Regions from separate parts of the Zhongshania arctica genome, predicted to be linked through region 1. Evidence: predicted binding sites of a transcription regulator. Region 1 holds the regulator's gene; each other region holds the start of a gene.

The links. The regulator sigma-54, encoded in region 1, starts transcription at its own class of promoters, with help from an activator protein. The targets are predictions, from matches to a motif close to TGGCACANNNNTTGCNNT.
Region 2: the regulator sigma-54 is predicted to act here: its motif matches at 1,226-1,243, upstream of AB4875_RS01270 (cytochrome ubiquinol oxidase subunit I).
Region 3: the regulator sigma-54 is predicted to act here: its motif matches at 842-859, upstream of flgA (flagellar basal body P-ring formation chaperone FlgA).
Region 4: the regulator sigma-54 is predicted to act here: its motif matches at 878-895, upstream of AB4875_RS07895 (flagellar hook-length control protein FliK).

The regions. Positions count from the first base shown of each region.
Region 1 is NZ_JBFRYB010000001.1:1,235,395-1,237,598, forward strand. It holds gene AB4875_RS05615 (PTS sugar transporter subunit IIA) at 1-167, opposite strand, end outside; gene hpf (ribosome hibernation-promoting factor, HPF/YfiA family) at 206-493, opposite strand; gene AB4875_RS05625 (RNA polymerase factor sigma-54) at 571-2,067, opposite strand.
Region 2 is NZ_JBFRYB010000001.1:290,784-292,987, forward strand. It holds gene AB4875_RS01265 (sigma-54 interaction domain-containing protein) at 1-1,126, opposite strand, end outside; gene AB4875_RS01270 (cytochrome ubiquinol oxidase subunit I) at 1,332-2,204, shown strand, end outside.
Region 3 is NZ_JBFRYB010000001.1:1,717,587-1,719,790, reverse strand. It holds gene flgC (flagellar basal body rod protein FlgC) at 1-153, opposite strand, end outside; gene flgB (flagellar basal body rod protein FlgB) at 157-576, opposite strand; gene flgA (flagellar basal body P-ring formation chaperone FlgA) at 899-1,609, shown strand; gene flgM (flagellar biosynthesis anti-sigma factor FlgM) at 1,670-1,972, shown strand; gene AB4875_RS07755 (flagella synthesis protein FlgN) at 1,978-2,204, shown strand, end outside.
Region 4 is NZ_JBFRYB010000001.1:1,742,504-1,744,707, forward strand. It holds gene fliI (flagellar protein export ATPase FliI) at 1-317, shown strand, start outside; gene fliJ (flagellar export protein FliJ) at 383-844, shown strand; gene AB4875_RS07895 (flagellar hook-length control protein FliK) at 990-2,204, shown strand, end outside.

The DNA of each region.
Region 1 (2,204 bases):
CTGCCTAAACGTTCGCGGGCGAGCAATTCATTGAATAACTCGTCAGCGTTAAATTCGGGATTGTCGGCGGTAATACCGGCGGCAATATATTCTAGTAAGCGTTTCTTACTGGTGACGGACGCACTGTATTCAGTGCGTCCGGTAGTGAGTATTGATTCAAGTGTCATGATAGTTACTTGTTTAACTGCGTTTGGAACCGAAGGCCTTAGCGGCCCAGCGATTTCTCTTTGTGTTTAATTAATTGACGATCAAGCTTGTCGGTTAGACTGTCAATTGCCGCGTACATGTCTTCTGATTCACAGGTTGCAAATAAATCTGCGCCGGCAACATGCACCGTCGCCTCGGCCTTTTGAACGAGTTTTTCTACCGTCAGAGTGACGTCAGTATTGGTGATATTGTCAAAGTGTCGCTGCAGTTTTGTCAGCTTATTGTTTACATAATCGCGGAGGGCGGGGGTAACGTCTACGTGATGACCACTTACAGTAATCTGCATAATTTGCTCCTTCATCGCTTAAAAATGCTGGCGCCTCGCGGCGAGTCGCTGCTAGCAGTGATCCTTAGATCACTACATTATACTAGTCGCTTCCGCTCATTTGAGGGCGGAATAACCAGTGATTCTCTGTATTTTGCAATGGTACGCCGCGCAACTTGAATACCCTGTTCGCCAAGCAAGTCTGTTATTTTACTGTCGCTTAAGGGTTTGCGAGGGTTTTCTGCGGCCACCAATTTTTTAATTAAGGCGCGTATCGCCGTGCTTGAGCACTCGCCGCCAGTATCTGTAGATACATGGCTTGAGAAAAAGAATTTTAGTTCAAAAATACCGCGTGGCGTGTGCATGTATTTTTGCGTGGTGACCCGCGAGATGGTGGATTCATGCATACCGACGGCTTCGGCAATGTCGTGCAATACGAGTGGCTTCATTGCCTCTTCGCCATATTCAAGAAAGCCGCGTTGGTATTCGACTATCTTGGTCGCTACTTTCATTAGGGTTTCATTGCGACTAATAAGACTTTTAATGAACCAGCGTGCCTCTTGGAGATTGTCGCGAATATAGTCATTATCACTGCTATTACTGCTTTGGCGAGCCAGTGACGCATATTGGGCATTTATTTGAATTTTGGGCGCAATGTCTGGATTTAGTTCTACTAACCAGCGACCTTCTTTTTTGCTAACAAAAACATCGGGAATAACGTATTCAGTGTCGTCGCTGCCAATCGCGTTACCAGGAGTGGGGTCTAGTGATTGGATAAGTTTTAAAATATCGCGCAACTGCTCTTCTTTGAGACGACAGCGGCGCATAATTTGGTTGTAATCGCGGTTGCCCAGTTGTGCCATATACTGGCTAACTACTAGGCAGGCTTCTTCAGCGTAAGGCGTATTCTGGGGCAGCTGTTTGAGCTGGATTAAAAGGCATTCCTGCAGGTCTCTGCCGCCAACGCCAGGCGGATCAAATTGTTGGATGAGGTGTAAAACAGCGTTCACCTCTTCAATTTCTATCGCATCGCTATTAAAACCTTCTACCAGTTCCTCTGGGCTTACCGTCAGCCGGCCTTTTTCATCGATGGCATCGATAATCGCGGCGGCGATCATTTGGTCAATATCAGATAAGCGGCTCAGATTGAGCTGCCAGCGCAGGTGGTCTTGAAGTGAATCTGAGCTGGAATTTCGATAATCGTTGTTGTAGTCATTGTCTTCGCCCGAGGCGCCGCTGCCCGAGCTACTGCCACTGCCGCTGGTTTGGAATACGTCATCCCATTGGCTGTCGACCGGCAGGTCTTCGGGAATGTCGCTGCGCTCTGCCCATTCAGTATCTGCTTCAGGCAGAGGCGCTTCTATCTCGTTGTCACTGGCTTTTTCAGGTTTTTTGGGTTCGGCGGAAGTCGGTTCGATATTGACTTCTATGTCGCCGTCGTCATCACTGATTTCCAGTAGTGGGTTAGAATCTAGCGCTGATTGAATTTCTTGCTGAAGGTCTAAAGTGGACAGTTGTAATAGACGAATTGCCTGCTGCAGCTGGGGTGTCATTGTCAGGCTTTGGCCGACTTTTAGCTGTAGCGATTGTTTCATAGGCGGTGACTTCTACAACGTGAATTAAGTGGTAATGCGAACGAAATTTCGTTCTACCGGCACGTGATATGCCTCTATGTCAGTGTAGTCGCGACACGGTTTCCCTGCAATACCTGTGCCGATTCATTTATACAGAA
Region 2 (2,204 bases), 940 kb from region 1:
TAGCGCGCTCCAAGACGTTGCGAAGCTCGCGGACATTGCCTGCAAAATAACAGCCTTGAAGCAGCTTGATCGCCGATTCGGTCAGGCAGTACATATCTTTCTTACTGAATTTCTCCAGTATCGATTTAGCGATTAAGCCAATGTCCTCCCCACGCTCGCGCAGCGGCGGCAATACAATCGGAAACGCATTAACACGATAGTAGAGGTCTTCGCGAAACGTCCCACTGGCGACATTGTTAGATAAGTTTTCATGGGTGGCGCAAATTAGTCGAAAATCAGCGCGTTTGAGCTCGGTGCTGCCCACCGCACGGTAGGTGCCAGTTTCAATTAAACGCAGTAATTTAACCTGCATACCTAGGGACACATCACCAATTTCATCCAAAAATAAGGTACCGCCTTCAGCACTTTCCAGCAAACCGCGCTTATTAGCTGTCGCACCGGTAAACGCGCCTTTAACGTGACCAAATAACTCACTTTCAAATAAGGTTTCGGTGAGACCCGCGCACTCAACCGTGACCATGGGTTTCGCATGTCGGGTACTGGCGTCGTGAATCGCCTTGGCCGCTAACTCTTTACCGGTGCCAGATTCACCCATTAACAATACCGAGGTATCTCGCGCCGCCACCAAGTTAATCATCTCAACAAGGGTATTAAAGGCCGGACTGCGGCCCACCATATTCTGAGTACTAAGTTCGGCACTGGCGATGGAAACGGGCTTGAGGATTTCAACAAAGTATTTTAGCTCGCCATTGGCGCCCCGAATCGGCAGCATTTCAACATCGACATGCTCCTTGCCCCTAGGCGTGGTGTGAACGTGCAGCACTCGCTCCTTATTGCCGGAACTCTTACATGCCGCCAGCGGGCAACTCTCGCCAGCCTGATCACAGGGCACCTGATAACCATGGGAAACTTGATAGCAGCGCGCGCCCTTGTCGACGTCTATCTCGCCAAAAGTCGTTTGATAGAGCTCATTGCTTGCCAAAATCTCATAGTCCGCAGACACCAATATGGCGGGATAATCGAAGCCATCGAGCATGTAGGCAACATCTCTATCTGAATCTTTAGCTATGAGCTGCATGGCATTGTCATTTTTGTCATTGAGTTTTGCCAATAATGGCAAATACACAGTAACTTTGCCAGCGCAATCTAGTAAAAACGACCTCACCTAAAAAAATAAATTATATAAATCAATATCTTAACGACACACTTCTTTATCTTGCGTGCATGGCACACGCTTTGCTGTATGGGTGTTACGTGGCACAGACATAACGTTCGACAAACGCGTGATGGCAGATCTGACAAGCAGCGCCGTTCACCTTAGGATGATCTATATGGATTTCGACCCCTTTATTTTAGCCCGCATCCAATTTGCGACGAATATTAGCTTCCATATTTTATTTCCCGCTATTTCAATTGGCTTGGGATGGATTCTTTTATTCTTTCGTGTGCGATTTACTCAAACCGGCGACCAAGCTTGGGAGTACGCCTACCTGTTTTGGGTCAAAATCTTCGCCCTCACTTTTGCGATGGGCGTGGTGTCGGGCATCACCATGAGCTTTCAATTTGGCACCAACTGGCCGGGCTTTATGGAGAAAGCCGGCAATGTAGCCGGACCGCTACTCGGCTACGAAGTACTGACCGCATTTTTCCTAGAAGCCTCTTTCCTCGGCATTATGTTATTTGGTAAAGATCGGGTTTCTAACCGCATGCACTTGACCAGCTCGTTTCTGGTGGCGTTTGGCACAACCCTATCAGCATTCTGGATTCTTAGCCTAAACTCGTGGATGCAAACCCCCACAGGCTACTATCTTGAAAATGGCGTGGTCATGGTAGACAGCTGGCTTGAAGTGATTTTCAATCCATCCTTCCCCTACCGTTTTTTCCATATGGTCATCGCCTGCATGCTCACCTCAGCTTTTCTTGTTGCCGGTGTTAGCGCATGGCGGGCATTGCGCAATGTCGACGGTCCCGCCACATGGAAAGTGATGAAAACCGGTGTAATGATGGCGGCGGTACTTGCCCCTGTACAAATCCTAGTTGGGGATTTTCACGGCCTCAATACTCTGCAACACCAGCCTGCAAAAGTCGCGGCAATGGAAGCGATATGGGAAACCGAAAAAGGTGCACCTTTCACCCTCTTCGCCCTACCAGACGCAAGCACTAAGACCAACCGTTACGCGATCGAAATCCCCTACGCCGCCAGC
Region 3 (2,204 bases), 480 kb from region 1:
CATCATGGTTGCAAATACCGGTTGGCGAGAACGATATGCGCCCTCTTCTGTGCCGCTCACGGTATCAGCGTTCGCCATATTACTGGCGACGGTGTTAAGCCTAAGCATTTGCGCATTCATTGCTGATGCGGCGATACTCAATGGATTAGCCATAACTTAGCGACCTCCTTGCAAAATAGATTTTAATCCGCTGAAACGGCTGCCTAAGAACGACAATGTAGCTTGGTAGCGCATGGCATTGTCGGCAAATTCAGCCTGTTCAATATTCATATCGACGGTATTGCCATCTTCCGATGGCTGGCTGGGCACTCGGTACTTAAGATCCATCGGCAAACTTTCCGCACTGACACCTGAAGCTGCTTGTATGTGTCCACTATTGGTAGTGCGCATCGCTAGTTGCGAGTGACCTCCAGCTGCCGCAGACTGTGACAAGACTGCTTTAAAGTCGATGTCTTGTGCTTTGTAGCCAGGGGTATCAGCATTCGCTATATTGGTAGCAAGCACTTCATTGCGCCGCTGGCGCACTTGCAATGCCTGATCGTGTATCCCTAATGCTTTATCAAAGTTAATAGCCATTTTTAATACCATTCTTTCTAAAGTTTCTATGGTCACTGCCGATGTATTCAATAGCCTTGACGCATACCGGCTTTTATCGCCGCGCACTAACGACCAAGGCAAGGCTCGTGCCATAAAAAATAATCTATAAATATCAATGTGTTGCAAACCATAAAATTATCATTTGCCAAAAAAACGGCGCCAATCTTCCAATACCGGCAAAATTCCGGCAGGCTTCATCCTCCGTATAAACCCCTACCTTTTCTGGCTAACTTAATTGTCACTTTGGCATAGCCATTGCAGCCATTTAGCAAATGACAAAACTTTGACAGTTTGAATGGCTATGAAAAAACAAGGACATTACTGCGCACTACTGCTAATCGGCATGCTACTCGCTACGGCGAGCCAGCCGCTTATTGCTAGCGCGACAGAAAGTCACACACGCATCGCTGACACCGCTCGCGCCTATATTGCAGAGCGTCACCCTTGGCAACAGATGACGACCAAGATTACCGTTCAATCTTTAGACCCTCGTACCAAGCTCAGGCAATGCCCAGTAAAACTTGAGGCATTTTTATCTGCGGGAGCAAAAGTAAAACGTCGGACCACCGTGGGTATTCGTTGCAACAGCAATAAACCCTGGAAAATATACTTGCCAGTAACGGTCGAGGCTTTTGCAAAAGTGATGGTGGCTCGCCATCCCATCGCCCCTAATACTGAGATTAGCGAGCGCGATATTAGCTGGAGTCAACGTGATATCTCTGCACTGGGATATGGGTATTTACGATCCTTGGGTGATCGCGGTGGCTATCGCAGCCGGCGCAGTATTGCGCAGGGCGCAGTACTCACTCCTAATATGGTTGAGGCCAGTAGTATTGTTAGTAAAGGACAGCGCGTGCAGTTAAATTCCAAGGCCGGAGCAGTCAATGTGAGCATGATGGGTATTGCCATGGAGAGTGGCGCCCTGGGGGCACGAATATTGGTAAAAAACCTCAACTCTGGCAAGCGCCTAGAGGGTGTGGTGGAATCAGAAAATGTTGTACGACTTAATTAAAGTTTTTTGCCTAACTGCCGATACAATAGACGTAGGCATATTAAACGAGAGGATTTTGACATGATCGACCGATTAGATGGCTCTTCACTGGGCCAGCTCCGCAAGTTAGAGAGCGGCAGCGCTGGCGGTAGTAAATCTGAAGGTGTCGGCGCGAGCACCGCTGCGGCAGCTAATAACAAGGCATCATCTACTGCGGAGACGCCACTTATGGAGCGCACCCGCACGCAAGTGAATAATAGTGATGGTATTGACCGTCAAAAAGTAGATGCCATTAAGACTGCTATTCGCAATGGCGAGTTTAATATCGATGCCAGCAAAGTAGCGGAAGCCATGGTAAATATGGAAGCACTGACAGGCGCCTGATAAAAATGACTGAACTTAGTGATGTAATTCAACACATTCACAGCCATGCCTGTGAACTTGAGTCCGTACTGCTTAGCGAAGCAAGCAATCTGAAACGCGCGGACTCCGCTGAAAACATTGAAGCCATCGCCATCCAGAAAATGGACCTAGTGCAAGCCCTCGATCAACTTGCCCTGCGTCGCCGGCAACTAATAGACGACTCCAGCGATGGCGATCAATATGACAGAGATCC
Region 4 (2,204 bases), 510 kb from region 1:
TGGTCTTGTCGCGGGCCCTTGCCGATGCTGGGCATTTTCCAGCCATAGATATTGAGCGGTCAGTGAGTCGAGCCATGAACGATGTCACCGACAAAAGTCACCAAGATCAGGTTCGCTACTTTCGGCAGATGTATTCGCTGTACCAGCAGAATAAAGATCTGATTACGATCGGAGCCTACCAACCGGGCAGTGACGCTCGCCTAGACGAGGCGGTATCGGCATGGCCTAGAATGGTGAAGTTTCTACAGCAGGCCTATGACGAGTCTGAGGGCTTTGATAGGTCACTAGATCAGTTAAGTGTCTTGCTAGACGAATAATCAAGTAGTCGGTGTGGCACCCATCGCAGTAGCATTTTCGCAGTCACGTGGTAAGAGGTCTGACAATGAAAAAATCCAAGCGTATGCAAACCGTTAATAGCATTGCTGAGCGGGACGAGCGAGAACAGGCCGATAAATTCTCAAAGAGCCAGCGACACTGCGAGGCCCAAAAAAATAAATTAACAGAACTAAAGCAATATTATCAAGAATATGCAGACGCTAGTCGCAATCCGCGTGGTGAATTTTTAGATATAAACCGCTTGCAAGAATCCCGCGCCTTTATGGCCAAGTTGGCCACTGCGATTACCCAGCAGCGCGAAATAGTCCGTAAGACCGAACTTGCCATGAATACTGATCGCAAACATTGGATGGATTGTCGCCGCCGCGCAATGAGTATGCAAAAGCTCACTGAACGCTATGTTCATCAAGAATTATGCGAAGCGGAGGCAAGTGAACAGCGGGTAGCAGATGATCTAAGTAGTCAGCGCTTTGTTTGGGCTATGCGCCAAAATAGCGCGATGGCATAAACATTGCCTATAACTATATGAATACAAAAATTTCGCCATAGATATTGCGTTAGATTATTTCGTTAGGCGTATATAAATAGAATTTGTAAACCGATTTAGCCAGAAGTGAGTTACATTTCTAGACGTAACAAACAGGTCATACACGATGCAGAATAGTATTAGTCCAGCGTTACCTAAAGTAGACGGCAGTGCAAAGACCACTGCTCTGAGCAGCACGGGCAGTAGTGATGATGCTCAGCCAAGTACGCCATTTAATCAGTTGCTGAGCACCGCGCAAGGCGCGACACCAATTAAAGATATTGCAAGCTTTGAGTCAGCTGAAATGACGGGTGACCAGCAGCTTAGCGCAGACATTGATATATTTTCCGACTCTTTAGCCGATGTCGGCTTTGGCGGCAAATTGATGCCTGAAGGCGGACAGGGCTTGCCGTTTTCTGCGCTTGAGTCTAGCGAAGTCTTAAGCAGCGTTGCACTTCAAGAAGATAGTGAAGATGGCGATGTTCTAGTGACCTGGCAGCAGTCGCAGATTGACTGGTTTAGGCAGTCCACTTCACTAGTTTCTAATCAAGGCTCTACCGCTAGTGCTAGCTTGAATGCGGTGGCAGTGGGCCTCGATCTTGATACTAATGCAGCCAGAGGAAAATTTAGTGGGGGCGAGAACGTTGCTACTACTTTACTCAGCGTAAATGATAAAGGCAGCGACACTAAGGCAAATGTTGCCCTAACGGCAACAGTAGCTGGTGATTTAAGTAAGCCTACCACGGGTTTTGCGACCGCAATGCAGCTAAGTTCGGCGGCTAATGCACTACCAACTGTGAAGGCCGCTGGTCAGCCAATCGAATTAAAAGCTGATTTGACCGCAGGCCTTGATCTCTTGTCTGCTGCGCCGACGCGAAGCACCGATAATAGCGCCGCAGTGCGCGCGCCCGTTAATTTAACGGTAACTCAAAATGCTTTGACTGATCCTGCTTGGTCACAGGCTATGGCTGCTAAAATTTCGTGGATGGGGGGAAATGGTGTGCACAGCGCCACCCTGCAACTTCGTCCGGCTGAGCTAGGTAGCATCCATATTCAATTGTCTATGCAGGGAGATACCACCTCTGTGCAAATTCAAACCCAGCATAAAGATACCTCCGATCTTATGGAAAAGATGATGCCGCGCCTACACAGCGGTATGGAGAACCAAGGTTTGCGTCTAGAGGACGTTAAAGTTAGTCATAATCCGAACTTAAACGATGGCGGCGCCGCAAATAGTGGCCAGCAGTTTGCAGGACAGTCTGCGGGTGATCGTTCTGGCGCAGCCGATGACGGTCGCAATGGTATTAAGCAAAATGGTCTTGGTGAAAATGGTGTTGATGGC